Rubinisphaera italica: one gene and its partners. The main gene of each other region encodes a partner of the protein of the gene in region 2 in a complex. Links are inferred from orthologs where the notes say so. Each region holds a gene or a part of one and is shown on either strand. Other genes may lie near its edges. The genes, in order: rny, Pan54_RS00370 and pnp.

Evidence for each region.
Region 1: Pan54_RS00370 (region 2) and rny share a complex: the UniProt entries of both Bacillus subtilis proteins name them as parts of the possible RNA degradosome complex. The link is inferred for Rubinisphaera italica from one-to-one orthologs.
Region 3: Pan54_RS00370 (region 2) and pnp share a complex: the UniProt entries of both Bacillus subtilis proteins name them as parts of the possible RNA degradosome complex. The link is inferred for Rubinisphaera italica from one-to-one orthologs.

Annotation. Positions count from the first base shown.
Region 1 is NZ_SJPG01000001.1:1,357,503-1,360,641, reverse strand. The notes cover bases 120-3,099. They hold rny (ribonuclease Y), read left to right. Parts: upstream 120-825; coding sequence 826-2,373; downstream 2,374-3,099. Other genes in these bases: trpE (anthranilate synthase component I), read left to right, coding at 2,498-3,099. Also shown: tRNA lysidine(34) synthetase TilS, read right to left, coding at 1-40; more of trpE, read left to right, coding at 3,100-3,139. UniProt on the Bacillus subtilis protein: Endoribonuclease that initiates mRNA decay. Initiates the decay of all SAM-dependent riboswitches, such as yitJ riboswitch. Involved in processing of the gapA operon mRNA, it cleaves between cggR and gapA.
Region 2 is NZ_SJPG01000001.1:98,690-101,688, reverse strand. What follows is about bases 160-2,999. They hold Pan54_RS00370 (6-phosphofructokinase), read right to left. Parts: upstream 2,176-2,999; coding sequence 1,144-2,175; downstream 160-1,143. Other genes in these bases: accC (acetyl-CoA carboxylase biotin carboxylase subunit), read right to left, coding at 2,371-2,999; Pan54_RS00375 (carboxypeptidase-like regulatory domain-containing protein), read left to right, coding at 529-1,041. UniProt on the Bacillus subtilis protein: Catalyzes the phosphorylation of D-fructose 6-phosphate to fructose 1,6-bisphosphate by ATP, the first committing step of glycolysis.
Region 3 is NZ_SJPG01000001.1:4,665,892-4,668,955, forward strand. The notes cover bases 147-3,051. They hold pnp (polyribonucleotide nucleotidyltransferase), read left to right. Parts: upstream 147-470; coding sequence 471-2,633; downstream 2,634-3,051. Other genes in these bases: rpsO (30S ribosomal protein S15), read left to right, coding at 147-207; Pan54_RS17635 (sensor histidine kinase), read left to right, coding at 2,907-3,051. In the rest of the region: more of rpsO, read left to right, coding at 1-146; more of Pan54_RS17635, read left to right, coding at 3,052-3,064. UniProt on the Bacillus subtilis protein: Involved in mRNA degradation. Catalyzes the phosphorolysis of single-stranded polyribonucleotides processively in the 3'- to 5'-direction. Necessary for competence development in Bacillus subtilis.

The DNA of each region.
Region 1 (3,139 bases), 1.3 Mb from region 2 along the record:
CAGAAATCGAAGAAAGCAGTTTTTTTTCGAATTCAAGCATAGGAATGGGTTATGTGTTGAAGGTTGAGTGTTGAGAGTGAAATCATTCTGATCATCGTAACTAATAGTAACCGCCCCTTCACCCTTTACCCTTCAACCTTCAACCCACCCGTTAGTTGATAAACCGGTGACGTCTGTTAATATGCTTTGAGGAAATTCCGTCAGATCTGTTAAGGCGACTTGTGGTTGTCGAGATGGATCTTGACATGACAACAAACTTAGTGGAACTGAGAGGCGTTCGTCAGCCTGAACACTCGCTCACATTATTTATTTTAAGAATATCGGGCAGCGTTCAAGATCGCCACCGCTCCAATCCTCCTGTTTCTTAGGGAGTTGGGGCAAATTGTACCAGGACAAGACGACTGGGATGGCTGAAATCAAACTGCGGAAGAGAAATTTTCATGGTGTATCTCCTCTTCACAACTCTGGGACTGTGTCTGCTGCTGGAAATGTTTCGACATTTCCGGAGGCTCGACATATTGCCTCATCAACTGGCAGACTCCGTACTCTCTCCGAGAGTAAACGTACGAGTACGTCGGTTGGTCGGGCTGCGCCGTCCTCGCGAAACTGCGTGTCAATCAGTAGTATTCCGTATTATGAACCGACGAACGAGGGTTGTTTCCTTCAAACGCCCGCGCTCATTACCGGATGCTTCACGAATGGCACACTTGAGTTTCAGTTTGATCGCGACCCATCACAAAAAAATCGACAGTCACGTCGATCATAGAAGCGTCTATTCTGGCTGCATTTAGGTGAGCTGCACGTCTCCCGGTCGGAGTTATACCGATGGGAACAGAAGCATATATTTTGGGCGGAATCGCCCTGTTAGTCGGCTTAGCTGTCGGCTACATGTTGGAACGCGTACGGCTGGGAGCGAGTTATCGCACCAAAGACCAGATGCTCGAAGATGGCAAGCGTGAAGCCGAGGTGATTCGCAAAAATGGTGAAATTGCCGCGAAGGAAGAAGTCCTCAAGCGTCGCGAACAACTCGAAGCCGAGTTGAGTAAACAGCGAAACGAAATTCGCGATCTCGAACGCAAAATGGACAAACGCGAGTCTACACTCGAAGACCTGCAGGAAAATGTGACCAAACGGGAGCGGATGATTGAGTCGATGCAGAATCGACTGACCGAACGCCTTAAAACTGCAGAACGCCGCGAAACCGAGCTGACCCGCATCCTCAAACAGGAGCAGGAAGAGCTCTACAAAATCAGCGGCCTGAAAAAAGAACAAGCCGTCGAACGTCTGCTCGATCGCGTAAAAACCGAACTGCGAAACGAAACAGGTCAGTTGATCCTCAAGCACGAAGCAGAGATCAAAGAGACCTGTGACTCCAAAGCCCGGGAAATTATCGGCATGGCCGTGCAGCGGTATGCCTCTGCTCACACCTCAGAAATTACCGTTTCGAGCATCGATATCCCCAGCGATGAAATGAAGGGCCGTATCATCGGGCGGGAAGGTCGCAACATTCGCACCTTCGAGAAATTGACCGGTGTGGATGTGATCGTCGATGATACTCCGGGCGTGGTTATCATTTCGTCCTTTGACAGTGTCCGCCGCGAAATCGGAAAAATGGCCATGCAGAGGCTCATTCAGGACGGTCGTATTCATCCGACTCGGATTGAAGAGATTGTTTCGGAATGTCAAAAGGAAATTGATGAACGGATCATGCGTCTCGGCCAGGAAGCGGCTCAGGAAGCTGACGTTCCCGGTTTGCATGAGAAATTGATCCAACTGATGGGCCGTCTCAATTTCCGCGTCAGTTACTCACAAAACGTTTTGCGTCACTCGATCGAAGTCGCTCACCTGACTGGCATGATGGCCGAACAATTGGGTCTCGATGGCGATCTGGCTCGACGCTGTGGGTTTACCCACGACATCGGAAAAGCAGCAGACCATGAAATGGAAGGGGGCCACCCCGCCATCGGAGCCGATTTGCTCAAACGCTATTCTGAAGGCGAAGAAGTTGTCCACTCGGCTGCTGGCCATCACGACGATATTCGGCCTGACTATATTTACACTGTACTGGTCGCCGCAGCCGATGCGATTTCCGCTGCCCGTCCAGGAGCTCGACGGGAAACACTCGAGAAGTATGCGAAACGACTCGAAGAACTCGAAGGTCTGGTCTGCGGCTTCCCCGGTGTCGAACAGTGTTATGCTGTTCAAGCTGGCCGAGAAGTTCGCGTGATTGTCGATCCTCGGGATGTCAACGACCGCGAAGCGGCTGCACTGGCTCGTGAAATCGCCAAAGCCGTCGAGGAGAATTTGACGTATCCGGGTGAAGTGAAAGTCGCCGTCATGCGAGAAACCCGTTCTGTCGAATATGCACGGTAATAAAATTGATGAACTTTCAACACGTTTTCAGGGTCAGACCTGGAAACGTGTTGTTTTATAAAATTTGTTGGATTACGCTTCGCAAATTCAATCACAATTCACTCATCGTTATTGAACTTAACTCATGACGCCACTTCCGGACTTTGAAACGTTTCAACAACAGGCTCAGGGGCAAACTCTGGTCCCAGTCTATTGCCAAATGACGGGAGATTCCCTCTCTCCGGTCGAGGCTTATCGCAGGCTTCACAAGGAAGAGCATTCCTTTCTGTTTGAGAGCGTGGTCGGTGGCGAGCGGATTGGACGATACAGTTTTATTGGCTCCAATCCTTTTCTGACGATTCAAGCCAAAGGGAACGAAGTTACGATTGTTGAAAAGGGAAATTCGCGAAGCCTGACCTGCGACGATCCTCTTGATCTGCTTGGCGAATTGATGGCTCCCTACCGCATGGCTCCACACCCTCAGTTGCCACGTTTTTGTGGGGGAGCGGTCGGCTATGCCGGATACGATGTTGTCCGCTATACCGAGCATCTCCCCAATGCTCCCGAAGATGATCGGCATGTTCCCGATATGCTGTTCGGTTTGTACAACCGAATGGTCATTTTTGATCATATCAATAAAACGATTTTCGTGGTCGCGATCGCCAAAGTTGATGAGAAATCTCTCGAAGAGGCTTATAAACAAGCCAGCGACACGCTCCAGGATTTATGCCGTCAGCTGGAAACCAATCCCAACCCGATTCCTCCAGAACAACTTCGACTCGACGAT
Region 2 (2,999 bases):
TCAGTAGACAGGGCCTCCTGTTTTTTCCGTGTTAACCCTGAAAACGAATATAAAGGTGCAACCTCAAAACGTGTCAGCGAGGGAACGGTGTTCGATTTACAATCCCGTTCAGCTCTGATGTTCGATACGTCATGTCATTGCATGCAAGAAGTTGAGGACATCGGTAACGAGATAAAATCAAACCCACCCGGGTCATGACTGACTCGGCTCACCTGACTGATCATTGCCTTGTACTCAGAATCTTGATGTAACTTCTGCAATTCCTGCCTCTGGAAAAAACTTCAGTTGACTCATTATTGAGATTCCAGCAATATCCGCTCGCATTGATTAAAGACTTTGATCATGTTGTTCCTGACAAGCTCTTCAGGATGAAGTTGCCCAGGAAATTGTGACGATGAGAATAAGGATGTTCAATTCGTCATTTTTATCTCACCCATTAAATGTATTGGTCAGCAAGAGGCTGCCCTCCTCGATTCACGACGAATCGAATTACACCAAACTACAGTACCTACCTTAAGGAACATGACAATGAAAACTCTTCTGACCGGATTCGCGTGTCTGAGCCTTGTGCTCGCTCCGATTTTCTCGACACAGGCAGAAGTCGCCCGGACGACGAAAACAAAATCAGCCGTCAGCGACATTGCTCTTTCTAACGGCGGAGCCTTGAATGGCAAAGCTGTCACCGGACAAGGCCAGGCCCTTAATGGTGCGAAAGTTTCCGTTCGCCGCAACAATGAAGTCGTTGCCACAACCGTGACCGATGCCGATGGCAAATTCACTGTTGCCGGTTTGGACACAGGCATCTACGAATTGCAGGCTGGCGAAGGCAAGGGTGTCGTTCGAGCCTGGGAAGGTTCCGTTGCTCCCCCAACTTCAAAAAGTAACGTGCTGATCGTCAGCGGTGCGACAACAACTCGTGCACAGTCTGGATTGTTTGTCGATCCTCTCGACACAATCACACTCGGACTCTCAATCACTGGTGTTGCACTCGGTGCCGCTGCTCTGTCTGAAGATAACGAAACGATTATCGTCAGCCCGTAATTCTGCACTTGCAGAAGTTTCAACACAAAAACAGCACTCGCCCAATGTTTGACGAGTGCTGTTTATTATTTTACGACTTGATCAAAATCGATTGACCAAGAATTACTTCAAGAACTCAGCCGCTTCGTCGAAGAAGGAATCTTCGAGTTCCCGCATTTGGTCGACAGCATCTTTCAACTCGACAGCGACAATCTGTGTTCCTCTCATGGCTACCATTTTGCCGAAGTCTTTCTTCAATGCCAGATGACCGGCGTGCACACCGAGACGGGTTCCCAGAACGCGATCAAACGCACTTGGTGTTCCACCGCGCTGCAGGTGGCCCAGTGTGACCGAACGGGTTTCGATCCCCATGCGGTTTTCAATCACTTTGGCAACGTGATCGCCAATTCCGCCCAGTTTGACATGACCAAATTCATCGACTTCCTGATCTTTTGTCACAAAGCCACCATCAGTGTTGAGCTTGGCTCCTTCACTGACAACGACGATGCCGTAATTTTTGCCTTCATCGCGTCGCTTCTGCAGAACGTCAATCATTTCCTTGATGTTGACTTCGCGTTCAGGAACCATGAAATAGTCGGCTCCGGAAGCAATTGCAGAATAACAGGCGATCCAGCCCGCATGTCGCCCCATCACTTCGACGACCAGAATACGACGATGTGATTCTGCAGTCGTTCGCAGACGATCGATCGCTTCCATCACGATGTTGATACAGGTATCAAAACCGAATGTCTGATCGGTTGCGCTCAAATCGTTATCGATCGTTTTGGGACATCCGATTACCGGCAGTCCCTTTTCGCTGTACAACTTGCTCGCTACACCGAGGGTGTCGTCTCCGCCGATTGCGACCAGTGCATCCAGACCAAGATTGCCAAATGTTTCGACGATTTGATCGATTTCCGTTGGATTCTTGAACGGGTTGGTTCGAGAGGAACCGAGAATCGTACCCCCTTTGTCGATGATCGGATCGGTAAACTTAGGAGTCAGTTCGATATGGTTTCCCGTAATCGCTCCCCGCCACCCTTCCAGTAGACCGATACTTTTTCCACCCGCATTATCAATAACTTTGACGACGCCGCGAATAACGGCATTCAAACCCGGGCAATCGCCACCACCAGTTAACAGACCGACTTTCATTACTTCAATTCCTTAGAGTTTTCGAGGGGTTGAATTTCTACAAGGTGCCCCGCGTCCGTCATGACTCGGGTTACTCACGTTTTTTTGCGATGTTTGCAATTCACTGGTCAATGATGAAGCGAACTGACCCATGACTGACTCGGCTCGCCTGACATGACGATTCAACAGTGAGCATAGTGAATTGCTGCTGAGATTTCAAAACGTCCGTTCCAGGAACGTGGTGTCGATTTTACCATCTTTAAACGCTGAGTGGGCGAGTACACGTCGGGCGAGGGGGATTGTCGTTTTCACACCTTCAATGACGAATTCGTCTAATGCCGAAAGAGCAGCTGCAATGGCCTCATCGCGAGTTTCTCGATGCACGATCAATTTGCCGATCATCGAATCATAATACGGGCTGATTACGTAACCTTCATGAACATGCGAATCGAAGCGTACGCCAAATCCTCCAGGGACACGCAATTTTGTGATCTTGCCTGGGCAACCGCGATAATCGTTTTCTGGATCTTCAGCATTGATGCGGACCTCAATCGCACATCCCTGCGACTTGATATTCCGCTGTTTTAACTTCAATTCTTCACCGGCTGCGACGCGAATCTGCTCTTTGATCAAGTCAATTCCCGTCACCATTTCACTGACGGGATGTTCAACCTGAATTCGGGCATTGACTTCAATAAAGTAGAATTGATGTTCTTTATCGACGATAAATTCCACGGTGCCTGCATTGTAGTAACCACAGGTTTTGATGAGCCGGACGGCTGATTTACAGATATCTTCCCGAACCGACTTCGGCAGATCCGGAGCCGGGCTTTCTTCGATCAGTT
Region 3 (3,064 bases), 4.6 Mb from region 2 along the record:
ACCGGTTCGCCCGATGTTCAGATTGCCGTTTTATCCCATCGTATCAGCGAGTTGACCGCTCACTTGAAGACTCACAGCAAAGATTTTGCAAGCCGACGTGGTCTGCTGATGCTGGTCAGCCGTCGTCGCCGATTGCTCGATTATGTTCGAGCCAAGGATCCGTCACGTTACGCATCCCTGATTGAGCGACTCAGTTTGAGAAAGTAGCGGTTTAACCCGGCGAGTTTTCGTCGGGTTTTCTCTTTTACCCGCCTTGCGTAAGGGTGGAATGGCTACTGATTGATAGCCGAATTGATGATCTGAATTCCCGGGAAGCCGCTGTGGATTTCAGGTCGATGCTGGACGCATTTCTGTATTACTGCGTCGTTGATTTGTTAACGAAAATGTTGTCGAACGCTTGCAGGCTGGCTGCTGATGAAAGTAGCCGTGAATTCATTGCTAAATATCGATAGAAAAAAGAAAGAAAATCTGTGTCAGGAAAACAAATTGTTGTTGAGAAGGAAATCGCAGGTCGTCAGCTGAAAATGACGACTGGAGAAATTGGGAAACAGGCCAGTGGCGTTGTCATGGTTCAATACGGCGAGACCAGCTTGATGGTCGCCGCTCAAACAGGTCCCGCTCGAATGGGGATCGACTTTTTTCCACTGACTGTTGATTATCGCGAACGCTATGCCGCAGCCGGGAAGTTTCCTGGTGGTTTCATTAAACGGGAAGGTCGTCCTTCGACTCACGAAATTCTGACGGCTCGATTGACCGACCGTCCCCTTCGCCCATTGTTTCCCAAGGGATTCCGTGACGAAGTTCAAATTCAAACTGTCGTGCTCTCCAGTGATCAGGAAAATCCCTCGGATGTCCTCTCGATCAACGGAGCCAGTGCCGCTCTGTGTATTTCACCGATTCCCTTCCAGGGGCCAATCGGAGCCGTGCGGGTTGGTATGGTCGATGACAAACTGATTCTCTTCCCGACCGACGAACAGACCAAATCGGGCGATCTGGATCTGGTTGTTGCCGGTAATCGGGAATCGATTCTGATGATCGAAGGTTTCGGTCGCCAGATTCCAGAAGATGTGATGATTGATGCTCTGCTGTTCGCTCACAAAGCGATTGGCGACCTGTGCGAATTGCAGGAAGAACTGGCTGGCAAAGTCGGCGTCGAGAAGAATGAATTCACCAGCCCGGCTGAGAACCCATTCGTCTCCATCGTTCGCAAAGATGCCCTCGATGATTTGAAGAAGGCTCGACAGAATCCGAAAAAAACGGAACGCTCTGCGGCAGCCGCTGAAATCAAGCAGGAACTGATTGACAAGTACTTCCCTGAGGGAGCCGAGGAAGATAGCGAAGGTCGCACCATCGGCGATTTCAAAGAAGCCTTCTATCAGGTTGACAAGCAGGCCTGTCGTGATTTGACCGTGAATGGTCATCGTCTCGACGGTCGTTCTCCCAATGAATTGCGGGATGTCTCCTGCCGGGTCGGTATTACTCCTCGCGTTCATGGTTCTGCCCTGTTCACACGCGGTGAAACTCAGTCGATCGCTTCGCTGACACTCGGAACCGTTCGCGATCAACAACGGGTTGAAGACCTGTTCGGCGAGCATACCAAGCGATTCATGCTCGATTACAACTTCCCATCGTGGTCGGTTGGCGAATGTCGTCCGATCCGAGGACCAGGACGTCGCGAAATCGGTCACGGAGCTTTGGCAGAACGATCTGTTCAATGGGTTCTGCCAGATGAATCGGTTTTCCCATACACGATTCGAATTATCTCTGATATTACCGAATCGAACGGAAGTAGCTCAATGGCTTCTGTTTGTAACGCGACTCTGGCTCTGATGGATGCCGGTGTGCCGATCAAACAGCCTGTCGCTGGTATTTCTGTCGGGATGGTTAAAGAAGGCGACAAGTACGCTCTCCTGACTGACATCATCGGCGATGAAGATCACTTCGGCGATATGGACTTCAAAATTGCCGGAACCCAAAAGGGAATCACCGGGATTCAGCTCGATCTCAAAATTGATGGGATCAATGAAGAGATCATGCGGAAGACTTTGGAGCAGGCCCGCAAGGCTCGCCTCGAACTTCTCCGTTCGATGCTGACTGAAATTCGTCGTCCCCGCAAAGAAATTTCGATGCTGGCTCCACGAATTGAAACTGTCAAAATCGATCCTGAAAAAATTGGTCTGCTGATCGGACCTGGCGGAAAAAACATTCGTCAGCTTCAGGAAGATACCGGCACTCAAATCGATATCTCCGACGACGGAACCGTGACAATTGCTGCTTCCAAGGGAACCGGAGCGGAAGATGCCAAAGCTCGCATTGAAGCAATGACCGAAGAAGTTCGCGTTGGTCGTGTTTACAACGGAACTGTTATTGCGATCAAAGATTTCGGAGCATTCGTTGAAATCGCACCAGGCAAAGATGGACTTTGTCACATCAGTGAATTGTCGAATGGCTTCGTCAAGAATGTTGGCGACGTTGTGAAAATCGGCGATAAACTCGAAGTGAAAGTCATCGCGGTTGACGAGCAGAATCGCGTCAAACTCTCCCGCAAAGCTCTGCTGCCCGATGCGGAAGAGGAAAAGGCGAAAGACGATGATGATTCCGAAGATGAAGAAGATCTGAGCTTCGACGACTAATCGTCAGGTTTTACAAATACAAGAACGCAGCGGGAGTGCATTGTCATTCCGGCTGCGTTTTTTTGTGGACAGAGATTTTTTTCCAAGCACAAAGCGCAAGCGAGTCCAGTTAAGCGATGACACACTCGCTTGCGCTTCGTGCTTGTATTGACCAGTTACCAGTGGCTCGTCTGGAATAGAGTTATGCATGAGTTGGGATTTCGTCTAATCTCATGATAAACTGAGGTTCGTATTTACCGTTCGTAGAAATCCAGGTCGATCAGAATGTCTGACATGACAAACACTTCTTCTGACAATTCGACGTTGAATGATACCGAGCAGGAACTTCGGGCACGTTATCTGGAAATTGCGGAACTGGCGGGCGGGTTGGCCCACGAGATTCGCAATCCTCTTTCCACCATTTCGCTCAATCTGGGTGTTTTACGAGAAGA